Linked DNA regions of Streptomonospora nanhaiensis. The protein of the gene in region 1 interacts with the protein of each later gene in a pairwise test. Links are inferred from orthologs where the notes say so. Each region holds a gene or a part of one and is shown in the gene's direction. Other genes may lie near its edges.

Region 1 (7,640 bases):
CGGGCGATTAGCTCAGTTGGCTAGAGCGCGTCGTTCACACCGACGAGGTCACTGGTTCGAGTCCAGTATCGCCCACCCCGATCAAGGTCGGCTCCGATCATCAGGAGTCGGCCTTGTTTGTTTCATCCCGGCGCAACGGGGAACACGTGGCGCCCCGCGCGGCACCGGCCGCCGGGCGCGGTTTTCCCGCAGGTCAGCGCCTGCCGACGGGCGGGATCCGGTCGGCGGAACCAGCCGCGGCGTGTGGCCGACGCCATGGTCGAGCGGCAGGTCCGCTTCGGCGGAAATCTGCTGTCCGATACGCCGCATCCGCAGGGGCGCGGACGCGGGCGCGGGGATCAGCCCAGCGAGCGGGCGCAGCGGCGCAGCGAGAACCGGCGGCGGGGGCGCTCGCCGGTCCCGGCGGACGGGCGCGCGCCCAGCAGCCGCGCCAGGCGGGAGTCGGGGTGGGAGCGCACCGCGCGGTCCTTGGCCTTCTCCTTGGCCGCGTGCGCCCAGTGCCGCGCGCGGCGCAGCAGGTGCTTGGCCCAGGCGAACTCCGTGGCGAGGACGGCCAGGCCCAGCACGATCGCGGCGGCACCCGGGCCGGGGGTCACGCACATGACCACGCCGGCCAGCACGAAGAAGAGGCCGACGGTGGCCACGACGCCGCGCCAGGTCCAACTCAGGACCGGGTGGGCGTGCATGCGCAGCCGCCACACCCGCAGCCGGGTGCGGAACCGGCGCCACCGCCGCGAGGGCCGGTGTGCGCGTGTGCTCGTGGTGGGGGATGCCGCCGGGGCCGGACGGTCGGTCATGGGGCTCGGAGACATGCAGTCACAATATCGGCCGGATCAAGACGAGGTAACGGGCCAAGCCGTGAAAATACCGATCGTTTTCTCGACTCCCCGTCCGGCCGCTGAGGCGGCCGCTGCGCCCCCGGGGGCCCGCGCCGGGCCCGACGGCCGCCTCGGCGCCTCCCGGCGCCTCCACAGCCCTCCCAGCGGCGCGCCCCGCCGCCGCGGCAGGCGCTCGCGCGGTGCGCCTTCAGCGGCCCGCGTCGCCCGGAACCCCGCCGGGCCCCTCGTCCTCGGCCTCGTGGCCGTAGATCCAGTCGCCGTGGGCGTCCTCGGCCTTGGCCGCCGTGCGCGTCCACGCCTCGGGGGAGTCGTCGCCGCCCGCCCGCACCGCGGCCAGGATCTCCTCGTTGACCTCCCGCAGCCGGTCGGTGCGCTGCCGGCGCCGCCGCGCGTAGCGCTTCAGCGCCGCCCCCGCCTCCAGGGACGTGGCCTCCCGCAGGTGCGCGGCCAGCGCCACCGCGTCCTCCACCGCCTGGTTGGCGGGCTGGGCGAAGAACGGCAGCGTGGGGTGGGCCGCGTCGCCCAGCAGCGCCACTCGGCCCCGGCTCCACACCGGAACCGGCCCGTGGTCGTGCACGCCCCACATGCCGACCCACTCGGCGGCCGAGAAGAGCGCCCGGGCCGTGGGGCTCCAGCCGGCGAACGCCGACAGCAGGTCGGCCACCCGGCCGCGCACCGCCCAGGAGTCGGGGTCGCGCGCCCCCGCCGGCACCGTCGCCGTGAACGCCACCCGCCGCCCGGCCGACACCGGGTAGGCGGCGATGTAGCGGTCCCTGCCCGACCACACCCGCACGCGCGGCTCCCGCAGCAGCGCCGGCGCGCGCTCGGCCGGGGCCAGGCCGCGGTAGAGCACGCGCCGGGCCGGCCGGTAGCGCTCGGTGTTCACCAGGCTGCGGATCAGGGAGTTGGCGCCGTCGGCGCCGATGGCGACGTCGCCGTGCGCAGACCGCCCGTCGGCGCAGCGCACCGTCACGCCGTCGCTGCTCTCCAGCAGGTCGGTGACGTAGCGCCCGCCGCGCACCGCGCCCTCGCCCGCGGCCGCCAGCAGCGCCGCGTGCAGGTCGGCCCGCAGCAGGGCGAGGTTGGGGGCGCCGTAGCGCTCGGCGTGGGCGCCGTCCTGGGGGTGGCGCCCAGCAGCAGGTCGTCGTCGTAGCGCAGGACGTCGCGGCCGGCGATCGGCACCGCCACCCGGTCCAGTGCCGGACCCAGCCCCAGCCGGCGCAGCGGACGCACCGCGTTGGGGGTCAGGACCAGGCCCGCGCCCACGGGGGAGGGGCCGGGCGCCTGCTCCAGCACCACGACCTCGTGGCGGGAGCCGGCCAGTGCCGCCGCCAGCGCCGTTCCGGCGATCCCGGCACCTACCACCACAACGCGCACGCGCACCCCCGCGCCTCGACTCGGCGGCCGCGGCCCTGCCGCGGCCCGCCGCGCTCCTCCACCGGTGGCATACCCGGGCGGCGGGTGCCGCCTCGCCAACGGATCCTAATCTGTCCGCCTTCGCCCGACACGCTCCCTTGTCCGCCCGCCGGCCGGCGCGACGGGTACGCCCCGGATAACCAGGGTGAGCGGGTGGGGCGGAGCCGATAGCATCGAAGCGCGGGGCGCGGCCGCACCCGGTCGCGCCGCACCGCGCCGGGGCCGCCGCACTCCGCACGGCCCCGCGCCCTACCGCCCAGTCCCGCCCGTGAGGAGAGCAACCGTGTCCGTCGTCCCTGAGCTGCGCATCACCCTCGCCGGAACCGAGCGTGCGGTGGCGGCCGGGACGACCGCCGGCCAGGCGCTCGACGCCGACGGCAGGACCGTTGTCGCCGCCCGCGTCAACGGCGAGCTGCGCGACCTCGCCCACGAACTCGCCGACGGCGACGCGGTCGAACCCGTCGCGGTCGACTCCGCCGACGGCCGCGCCATCCTGCGCCACTCCGCCGCCCACGTCATGGCCCAGGCGGTGCAGGAGCTGTTCCCCGAGGCCAAGCTCGGGATCGGCCCGCCCATCGACAACGGCTTCTACTACGACTTCGACGTCGCCGAGCCCTTCACCCCCGACGACCTCAAGCGCATCGAGAAGCGCATGCAGGAGATCGTCAAGCAGGGCCAGCGGTTCGTCCGCCGCCCCGTCAGCGACGACGACGCCCGCGCCGAACTCGCCGACGAGCCCTACAAGCTGGAGCTCATCGGCCTCAAGGGCTCGGCCCAGGACGCCGCCGAGGGCGCCTCGGTCGAGGTCGGCGCCGGCGCGCTCACCATCTACGACAACGTCCACCCGCGCACCGGCGAGCTGTGCTGGAAGGACCTGTGCCGGGGACCGCACCTGCCCACCACCAAGGCGATCCCCGCCTTCAAACTGATGCGCTCGGCCGCCGCCTACTGGCGCGGCAGCGAGAAGAACCCCCAGCTCCAGCGCATCTACGGCACCGCCTGGGAGTCCCGCGACGCGCTCAAGGACTACCTCGCCTTCCTTGAGGAGGCCGAGAAGCGCGACCACCGCCGGCTGGGCGCCGAGCTCGACCTGTTCTCCTTCCCCGACGAGCTCGGCTCGGGCCTGGCGGTGTTCCACCCCAAGGGCGGGGTGGTCCGCAAGGAGATGGAGCAGTACTCCCGCCGCCGCCACGAGGAGGCCGGCTACGAGTTCGTCTACACCCCCCACATCACCAAGGCGAACCTGTTCGAGACCTCGGGGCACCTGCCCAACTACGACGAGGGCATGTTCCCCCCCATGCGGTTCGACGGCCAGGACTACTACCTCAAGGCCATGAACTGCCCCATGCACAACCTGATCTACCGCTCGCGCGGGCGCTCCTACCGCGAGCTGCCGCTGCGGCTGTTCGAGTTCGGCACCGTCTACCGCTACGAGAAGTCGGGCGTCGTGCACGGCCTCACCCGGGCCCGCGGGTTCACCCAGGACGACTCCCACATCTACTGCACCCGCGAGCAGGCGCCCGAGGAGCTCGACAGCCTGCTCACCTTCGTGCTCGACCTGCTGCGCGACTACGGGCTCGGCGACTTCTACCTGGAGCTGTCCACCCGGGGCGAGTCCGCGAAGTTCATCGGCGAGCCCGAGGAGTGGGAGGAGGCCACCGAGCTGCTGCGCCAGGCCGCGCAGAAGCAGGGCCTGGAGCTGGTCATGGACCCCGGCGGCGCCGCCTACTACGGACCCAAGATCTCGGTGCAGGCCAAGGACGCCATCGGGCGCACCTGGCAGATGTCCACCCTCCAGGTCGACCTCCAGCAGCCCAAGCGCTTCGAGCTGGAGTACACCGCCGCCGACGGCTCCCGGCAGCGGCCCGTCATGATCCACCGGGCGCTGTTCGGCTCCATCGAGCGGTTCTTCGGCGTGCTGCTGGAGCACTACGCGGGCGCGTTCCCGGCGTGGCTGGCCCCGGTGCAGGCCGTGGGCATCCCCATCGCCGACGAGCACGTCCCCTACCTGGAGGAGCTGGCGGCGCGGCTGCGCGCGGAGGGCATCCGGGTCGAGGTCGATGCCAGCGACGACCGGATGCAGAAGAAGATCCGCAACGCCCAGAAGCAGAAGGTCCCCTTCATGCTGCTGGCCGGCGACGACGACATCAGCAAGGGCGCGGTGTCGTTCCGCTACCGCGACGGCTCCCAGAACAACGGGGTGCCGCTGGACGACGCCGTCGCCGAGATCGTCACCGCGGTGCGCGAGCGCCGGTAGCGCCCGGCCACCCGGTGCCCGCGCCCCTGCGCCCCCGAGGCGCAGGGGCGCGGCGCGTTTCGGCGGCCATAACCCCCGGGTGACCGGAACCCCCGACGGGCGACCGGAACCGGCCTCAGCGCGCGGCGGCCGCCCCCGCCGGCGTCCGCGCCGGCCGCCCCGCACCGGCACGGCGGCAGGTCTGCAGGATCTCGGCGGCCACCGCGCGCGGGTTGTCGGCCATGGGGATGTGCCCGCACCCCAGCAGGGCCACCTGGCGGGCGTGCGGGATGCGGCGCAGCGCCCGGCGCGCCCCGGCGGGCGGCAGCAGGCGGTCGCGGTCGCCCCAGGCGACGGTGACGGGGACCCCGGCCGCCACGCTCTCCTGGAAGACGTACCCCGCCACGTGCGGGGTCAGCCGGAGGAACGGCGAGCCGGGCGAGAGCACCGAGACGTCGAAGGTGACCGCGCGGGCGGCCTCGGAGGCGGGGTCGCCGCGCAGGAACCGCCGGGCGAGCGCGCGTGCGGCCGGTGTCTCGACCGCCGCCCGCAGCACCGGCGCGGGGATGCGCGCCGCCCACCGCGCGCCGCGCGACAGGCACCGGGCGCCCGCGATGCGCGGGGCGGTGCCGAACCCGATGGGCGAGAGCGCGGTCACCGAGGCGGCGCGGCCCCGGCGCCCAGCTCCAGCGCCATGGCCCCGCCCAGGGAGTTGCCCGCCACGTGCGGGCGCCGGACCCCGATGCGGTCGCAGAAGGCGGCCACGGTGTCGGCCAGCCAGCCGATGTCGTAGGCGCAGTCGGGGTCGGGCGCCGCGGAGTCGCCGAACCCGGGCAGGTCGGGCACCACGACGTCGTGGTGGCGGGCGAGGACGGGCACCACGCGCTGCCAGGCGCGGCGGTGGTGGCCCAGGCCGTGCAGCAGCAGGACGGGGGAGCCGTTGCCCCGGCGGTCGTAGACGATGCGCGGCGTGTCCATGAACACCAGGTGTACCCGATTCAGGCGGGTGCTACCTCGCCGCCGCCCGGGCGGCGGCGCAGGTGGCGCGTGTGGCGGTGCCGCCGGCCCCGGCGGATCGCCCGGCCGGTCAGCGCGCGCACCTGCGCCGGTGCGGCCAGGCCTGGAGGGCGCCGAAGGCGGCGACAGCGACCACGGCGGCGACGGCGAGGACCTGCCGGGTGTCCACGGGGCTCCGCACAGGGCTGCGGACAAGGGCTCACCGCATGCGATGCGGGCATCGGGCACGGGCTTCCCGCGGCCGACGGGCGGCCGGTCCCGGCCGCGGCGCGGGGTGCCGGAGGCGGGGCGGGAAGCGGGCGGCCGAAGGCGCGCCGACCGCCGCGGGGGCGGCCGGCGCGCCGATGGGCCCGTCGTGGACCGGGGGAGCTGACGCGGCGGCAGGGTGCGGTGCCGCCTGTGGCACCCGGCTAGCGGGCGGGCGCCGCGTCGTCCACGTCGCACTCGCGGGCGGGTCGGACGTCGAGGTAGCCCCACTCGACCATGGAGTCGGCGCCCAGGCGGTCCAGGCCGCCGGCCTCGGGCACGAGGTCGGGGTCGAGCAGGACCTGCTCGCCGCCGCCGGGCTGCTCGAAGGCCGGGGCGATCGGGCCGACCTCGGCGGAGAAGGCCTCGGTGACCGCGTAGCAGCGGTAGTTGTGCCGGGGCCCGCCCTCCCAGGTGTTGAGGGAGTCCGGCGGCAGGGAGCGCTCGGGGAAGGGGGTGTCGGCGGGGGCGAGGAAGGAGCCGTGGGCCGAGCCGAACCGGTCCAGGAGCGTGCCCTCGCGCAGGGTCTCGACCTCGCGCCGGACCTCGCCGTCCACCACGGCGAACCCGTCGTGGGCGGGGTAGCGCCAGCTCTCGGAGACCTCGCCGGTGGCGCTGTCGACGCCGGTCTGGCGGTGCCGGCTGACGAACGCGATGGGGGACAGGCCGCCCAGGCGGTCGTAGTCGGTGAGGAGTTCGCCCACCACGCCCGCGCGCGGGAGTTCGGCCGGGCCCAGGCGGGGGTCGCCGCACAGGTAGCGGTCGCGTTCCTCGGCGCTGGGCGGGGGCACCGGCACCGTGCACCCGGGCCCCTGCGCGGCGGCGGAGGCAGGGGCGGCGGAGAGCGCGAGAACGACCGCGCCGGCGGCGGCCAGGGCCGGTGCGAACGGGATGGGGGGCATGCGGGACGACTCCGTTTCAGCGTGGACCACGGGGGAGGCGGAGCGGGAGCCTCTGCCGGAACGAGGCCATTCAACTACACACCGTGACTGAACGTGCGGGTTTTCGGCAGGGCGGTGTGAGAAAGCGGTGTACCCGTGGCGGACGTGCGCGGGTGCGCCAGGGGCTTGCTAGCATCCTGGCGCCGCCCACGAGCCACGCAGGGGAGCCCGTCATGCCCGAATCACCCTCAGCCCGTTCGGGCGACGTCGGGGAATGGGTGCCCCACGGGGCCGAGTTCCTCCAGCGCATGATGGACGAACTGGTCGTGGCCCACGAACTGGGCCACGCGGTGGTCGGCGAGGCGGTGGGGATGGAGTCCCTGGGCTTCAAGCTGGAGTTCGCCCGCAACGGCGCCTCGGTCGCCCACGCCTCGGGGCTGGCCCCCTGGCGCTACAACGGTGTCGGCCACCACGGGCTGGCGATGGCTCTGGTGGCCGGAACCCTGGCCCAGGACGTGTGGGCGCGCCTTCGCGGTGCCACCGACATCGCCACGCGCCGCGCCCTGTTCCGCGACATGGCCCCGGGAAGCGCGTTCGACAACGCCTTCCTCCAACGGCTGGTGGAGGAGCGCGGGGTGGACATGCCGGCGGTCGTGGCCTCGACCGAGGAAGCGCTCGACCGCCCCGAGGTGCGGTCGGCGCTGCGGGAGCTGGTGGAGGACGTGATGCGCGACGTGCCGATGCGCCGTGCGAAGCCGATGCAGTACCTGGCGCCCGGGGAGTACATCCGCCAGGTGCTGGCGCGCCACGGGGTCGTGCGGGGCATGGCGGGCGGTGCCCCGCACGACGCCGCCGCCAGGGCGGCGGCGCGGCGGCCGGCGGGCAGGGCCGGGGGGCGCGTGCCCGGGGTGGCCCAGGCGGTGCGGGCGGCGGCCGGCCGGTCCGCGCTGGTGCCCGGCTCCTCGGCGGAGCGGTCCCTGAGCCGCTCACTCACCACCCCGGCCC
Region 2 (3,628 bases), 1.5 Mb from region 1 along the record:
GCAAGGAGAAGGCCGAGGCCCGCTCCGACGTCGCCTACGAGGTCGGCGAGTCCGTCACCGTCATGGAGGGCCCGTTCGCCACGCTGCCCGCCACGGTCAGCGAGATCAACCCCGACACCCAGAAGCTCAAGGTGCTGGTGTCGATCTTCGGCCGCGAGACCCCGGTCGAGCTGGCGTTCAACCAGGTCTCCAAGATCTAGGGATCCAGCGGATCCGCAGCCGGTCCCGCCGCCGCCCGGCGGTCGGGGCCGGTCCGCCGCTTCACGGCGGCGCGTAGACTTGACGGGTTGGCCCGTTCGCGGAGCCGACCCGTCGCGCCCCGGCACCCGGGGCGCTTCCACGCCTGTGCGCGGATCCCGGCGCGGGCGTGGCCCCCGCCTCGGCGCGGACGCCGCGCGCACCGCGCAGTCCGGTGCGCCTCTGGCACCCACACCGGGATCCAGCACACACAGCAGATCAGGCAAAGGACCCGATATGCCTCCGAAGAAGAAGATCGCCGCCCTGGTCAAGGTGCAGCTGCCCGCCGGCCAGGCGACCCCGGCGCCGCCCGTCGGTACCGCGCTCGGTCCGCACGGCGTCAACATCATGGACTTCTGCAAGCAGTACAACGCTGCGACCGAGGCCCAGCGCGGAAGCGTCATCCCCGTCGAGATCACCATCTACGAGGACCGCTCCTTCAGCTTCGTCACCAAGACGCCGCCGGCGCCCAAGCTGATCCTCAAGGCCGCCGGCCTGGACAAGGGCAGCACGGACCCCAGCCGCCAGGTGGTCGGCTCGGTGACCATGGACCAGGTCCGCGAGATCGCGCAGACCAAGCTGCCCGACCTCAACACCGACGACATCGAGGCCGCCGCCAAGATCGTCGCCGGCACCGCCCGCTCCATGGGCATCGAGGTCAAGTAGTCCTCCGGCCGCACACCGGCCGCCCCCGCCAACCGTGGCAGGGCCAGGCGCTGGCCCTCACCACAGCTCTCGTCAGGAGAAGTACGTGAAGCGCAGCAAGAACTACCGCAAGGCCAGCGACCTGGTCGACCGCAGCAAGCTCTACGCGCCCGTCGAGGCCGTCAAGCTCGCCAAGGAGACCAGCGTCGTGAAGTTCGACGCGACCGTCGAGGTCGCCCTGCGGCTGGGCGTGGACCCCCGCAAGGCCGACCAGATGGTGCGCGGCACCGTCAACCTGCCGCACGGCACCGGCAAGACCGCCCGGGTCCTGGTCTTCGCCACCGGTGAGCGTGCCGAGCAGGCGCGCGAGGCGGGCGCCGACTTCGTCGGCGACGACGACCTGGTCGAGGAGATCCAGAAGGGCTTCCTGGACTTCGACGCGGTCGTGGCCACCCCCGACCTCATGGGCAAGGTCGGCCGCCTGGGCCGGGTCCTGGGCCCGCGCGGCCTCATGCCCAACCCCAAGACCGGCACCGTCACCCCCGATGTCGCCAAGGCCGTGACCGACATCAAGGGCGGCAAGATCGAGTTCCGTGTCGACCGGCACGGCAACCTGCACTTCATCATCGGCAAGCTGTCGTTCTCCGAGGACCAGCTGGTCGAGAACTACAGCGCCGCGCTGGACGAGGTGCTGCGCCTCAAGCCGGCCGCCGCCAAGGGCCGCTACATCAAGAAGGCCACGCTGACCACCACGATGGGCCCCGGCATCCCGGTCGACCCCAACGTCACCCGGCCCGTCGCCGCCTGACGGCGGTCGGCTGACGCGCCGGCCCGCCGGCGGGACACCACGCGCCGCGGCGCCCCGGTCCTTCAGGACCGGGGCGCCGCGGCCGTTCCAGGGGTTGTGCGGGGGCGCCCGGGGCCACCGCGCGGGGCGGGCCGGAGGGGAGTTTCCGGGGCCGTTCGCGCGGGTACTGTACTTCGGCTAGGATGGAGGACGCCGAAGACCGCCGGTCGCCACCCGAAGGGTGGCCGAAGGACCCATGCGAATGGGCGGCCCGCGCAGGTGTACGACGATGTGGTGGCCGATCCGCCGTTGGCGGGTGCGGCCCGACCGCGCCCCGTGCCCTGCGCCGGGGCTTTTTTGCTGCCTCGCGCCCCTCCCTTCGCGTCGGCCTTCACGACCGGTGATCACAGTTGGAAGGAGTCCCATGGCGAGGCCGGACAAGGTCGCCGCGGTCGCCGAGCTCACGGAGGAGTTCCAGAGCTCTCAGGGCGCCGTGCTGACCGAATACCGGGGGCTCAGCGTCGCGCAGATCACCGAACTGCGCCGCAGCCTCGGCCAGAACGCGCGCTTCCGCATCGTCAAGAACACGCTGAGCAAGATCGCGGCCACCGAGGCCGGTCTGGACGACCAGGTCATGGACCTGTTCGAGGGCCCCTCGGCCATCGCCTTCGTCCGCGGGGACGTGGTCGAGGCCGCCAAGGGCCTGCGTGACTTCTCGAAGGCGAACGCGCCCCTGGTGATCAAGGGCGGTGTCATCGACGGCCGTGCGATGACCCCCGAGCAGATCACCCAGCTGGCCGACCTTGAGTCCCGCGAGGTTCTCCTCGCGAAGCTGGCCGGTGCGCTGAAGGCCAAGCAGGGCCAGGCCGCCGCGCTGTTCCAGGCACTGCCCTCCAAGGCCGTGCGGCTCGCTCAGGCGCTGGCCGACAAGCGCTCCGAAGAGGGCTAGGAACACCACCCGACCCGCCGGCGTGCCCGCGCCGGTGTCCCCACGCTCGGCACGGCGCCGCCCGGCGCACGTGCCGGAAGAGAAAGAGAGATCGCGATCATGGCGAAGCTCAGCACCGAAGAGCTGCTCAGCGCCTTCGAGGAGATGACCCTTCTCGAGCTGTCCGAGTTCGTCAAGGAGTTCGAGAGCAAGTTCGACGTCACCGCCGCCGCCCCGGCCGCGATGATGGCCGCCCCCGCCGCCGGCGCCGGCGCCGCCGGCGGCGAGGAGGAGCCCGAGAAGGACGAGTTCGACGTCATCCTCGAGGCCGCCGGCGACAAGAAGATCCAGGTCATCAAGGAGGTCCGCAGCCTCACCAGCCTGGGCCTCAAGGAGGCCAAGGACCTGGTCGACAACGCCCCCAAGCCGCTGCTGGAGGGCGTGAACAAGGAGACCGCGGAGAAGGCCAAGGAGACCCTTGAAGGCGCCGGCGCCACCGTCACCCTGAAGTAGGCCCCCTGTCCGGACCGCGTGAGCGGATCCGGACGGACCGGCTCTGGAGGGCGGTCATCCCGCGCGGGGTGGCCGCCCTCCGCCGTGTCCGGGGCGCGCCCGGGTACGCGCCGTGCCCGGGCGCCGCGCGGCCCCCGCGCTCGTGCGCGGCGGGTCTGGGCGGGCGCGGGCTGAGGGCGGCGGGCGGGCGCCCCGGCGTGGCCCGTGCGCGGCGGCCCGGGGGCCGTGCGAGAGTGGGGGAGCGGGAGGCGCGCGGAGCCCGCAGGGCGGCGCGGAGCCGCCCGGGGGCGAGCGGGCATCGGGAAAGGCGCCCGGCGCGGCTGGGAGGCGGGCGCCGCGGGGCGCCGCGGAATCACTCTGCCGGACCGGGGGTCGAAGATACTTTCCCGCTTGTCGGGGCTCTCACACCCCGTATCCGCTGTGGGACCTCTCACGGCGCTGGAATGGGCCGCAGCCCCGGACTCGGGCTTGACGGATCCGGCCGTTGGGGCGATGCTGCGTGGTGTCGTGACTGACTC

Evidence for each region.
Region 2: the proteins of thrS (region 1) and rplA interact in binary tests that used the Escherichia coli proteins (3 or more experiments, as listed by UniProt). The link is inferred for Streptomonospora nanhaiensis from one-to-one orthologs.

Annotation. Positions count from the first base shown.
Region 1 is NZ_JACCFO010000001.1:1,509,467-1,517,106, reverse strand. What follows is about bases 2,046-5,025. They hold thrS (threonine--tRNA ligase), read left to right. Parts: upstream 2,046-2,538; coding sequence 2,539-4,512; downstream 4,513-5,025. Other genes in these bases: HNR12_RS29445 (alpha/beta fold hydrolase), read right to left, coding at 4,628-5,025; HNR12_RS29070 (NAD(P)-binding protein), read right to left, coding at 2,046-2,222. Also shown: HNR12_RS06515 (PGPGW domain-containing protein), read right to left, coding at 339-812; HNR12_RS29075 (FAD-dependent monooxygenase), read right to left, coding at 1,027-1,860; more of HNR12_RS29070, read right to left, coding at 1,809-2,045; more of HNR12_RS29445, read right to left, coding at 5,026-5,149; HNR12_RS29440 (alpha/beta fold hydrolase), read right to left, coding at 5,146-5,469; HNR12_RS06495 (TNT domain-containing protein), read right to left, coding at 5,919-6,656; HNR12_RS06490 (hypothetical protein), read left to right, coding at 6,869-7,640. UniProt on the Escherichia coli protein: Catalyzes the attachment of threonine to tRNA(Thr) in a two-step reaction: L-threonine is first activated by ATP to form Thr-AMP and then transferred to the acceptor end of tRNA(Thr). The rate-limiting step is amino acid activation in the presence of tRNA.
Region 2 is NZ_JACCFO010000001.1:2,994,923-2,998,550, reverse strand. What follows is about bases 95-2,839. They hold rplA (50S ribosomal protein L1), read left to right. Parts: upstream 95-988; coding sequence 989-1,690; downstream 1,691-2,839. Other genes in these bases: rplL (50S ribosomal protein L7/L12), read left to right, coding at 2,718-2,839; rplJ (50S ribosomal protein L10), read left to right, coding at 2,094-2,618; rplK (50S ribosomal protein L11), read left to right, coding at 475-903; nusG (transcription termination/antitermination protein NusG), read left to right, coding at 95-200. In the rest of the region: more of nusG, read left to right, coding at 1-94; more of rplL, read left to right, coding at 2,840-3,110. UniProt on the Escherichia coli protein: One of the primary rRNA binding proteins, it binds very close to the 3'-end of the 23S rRNA. Forms part of the L1 stalk. It is often not seen in high-resolution crystal structures, but can be seen in cryo_EM and 3D reconstruction models.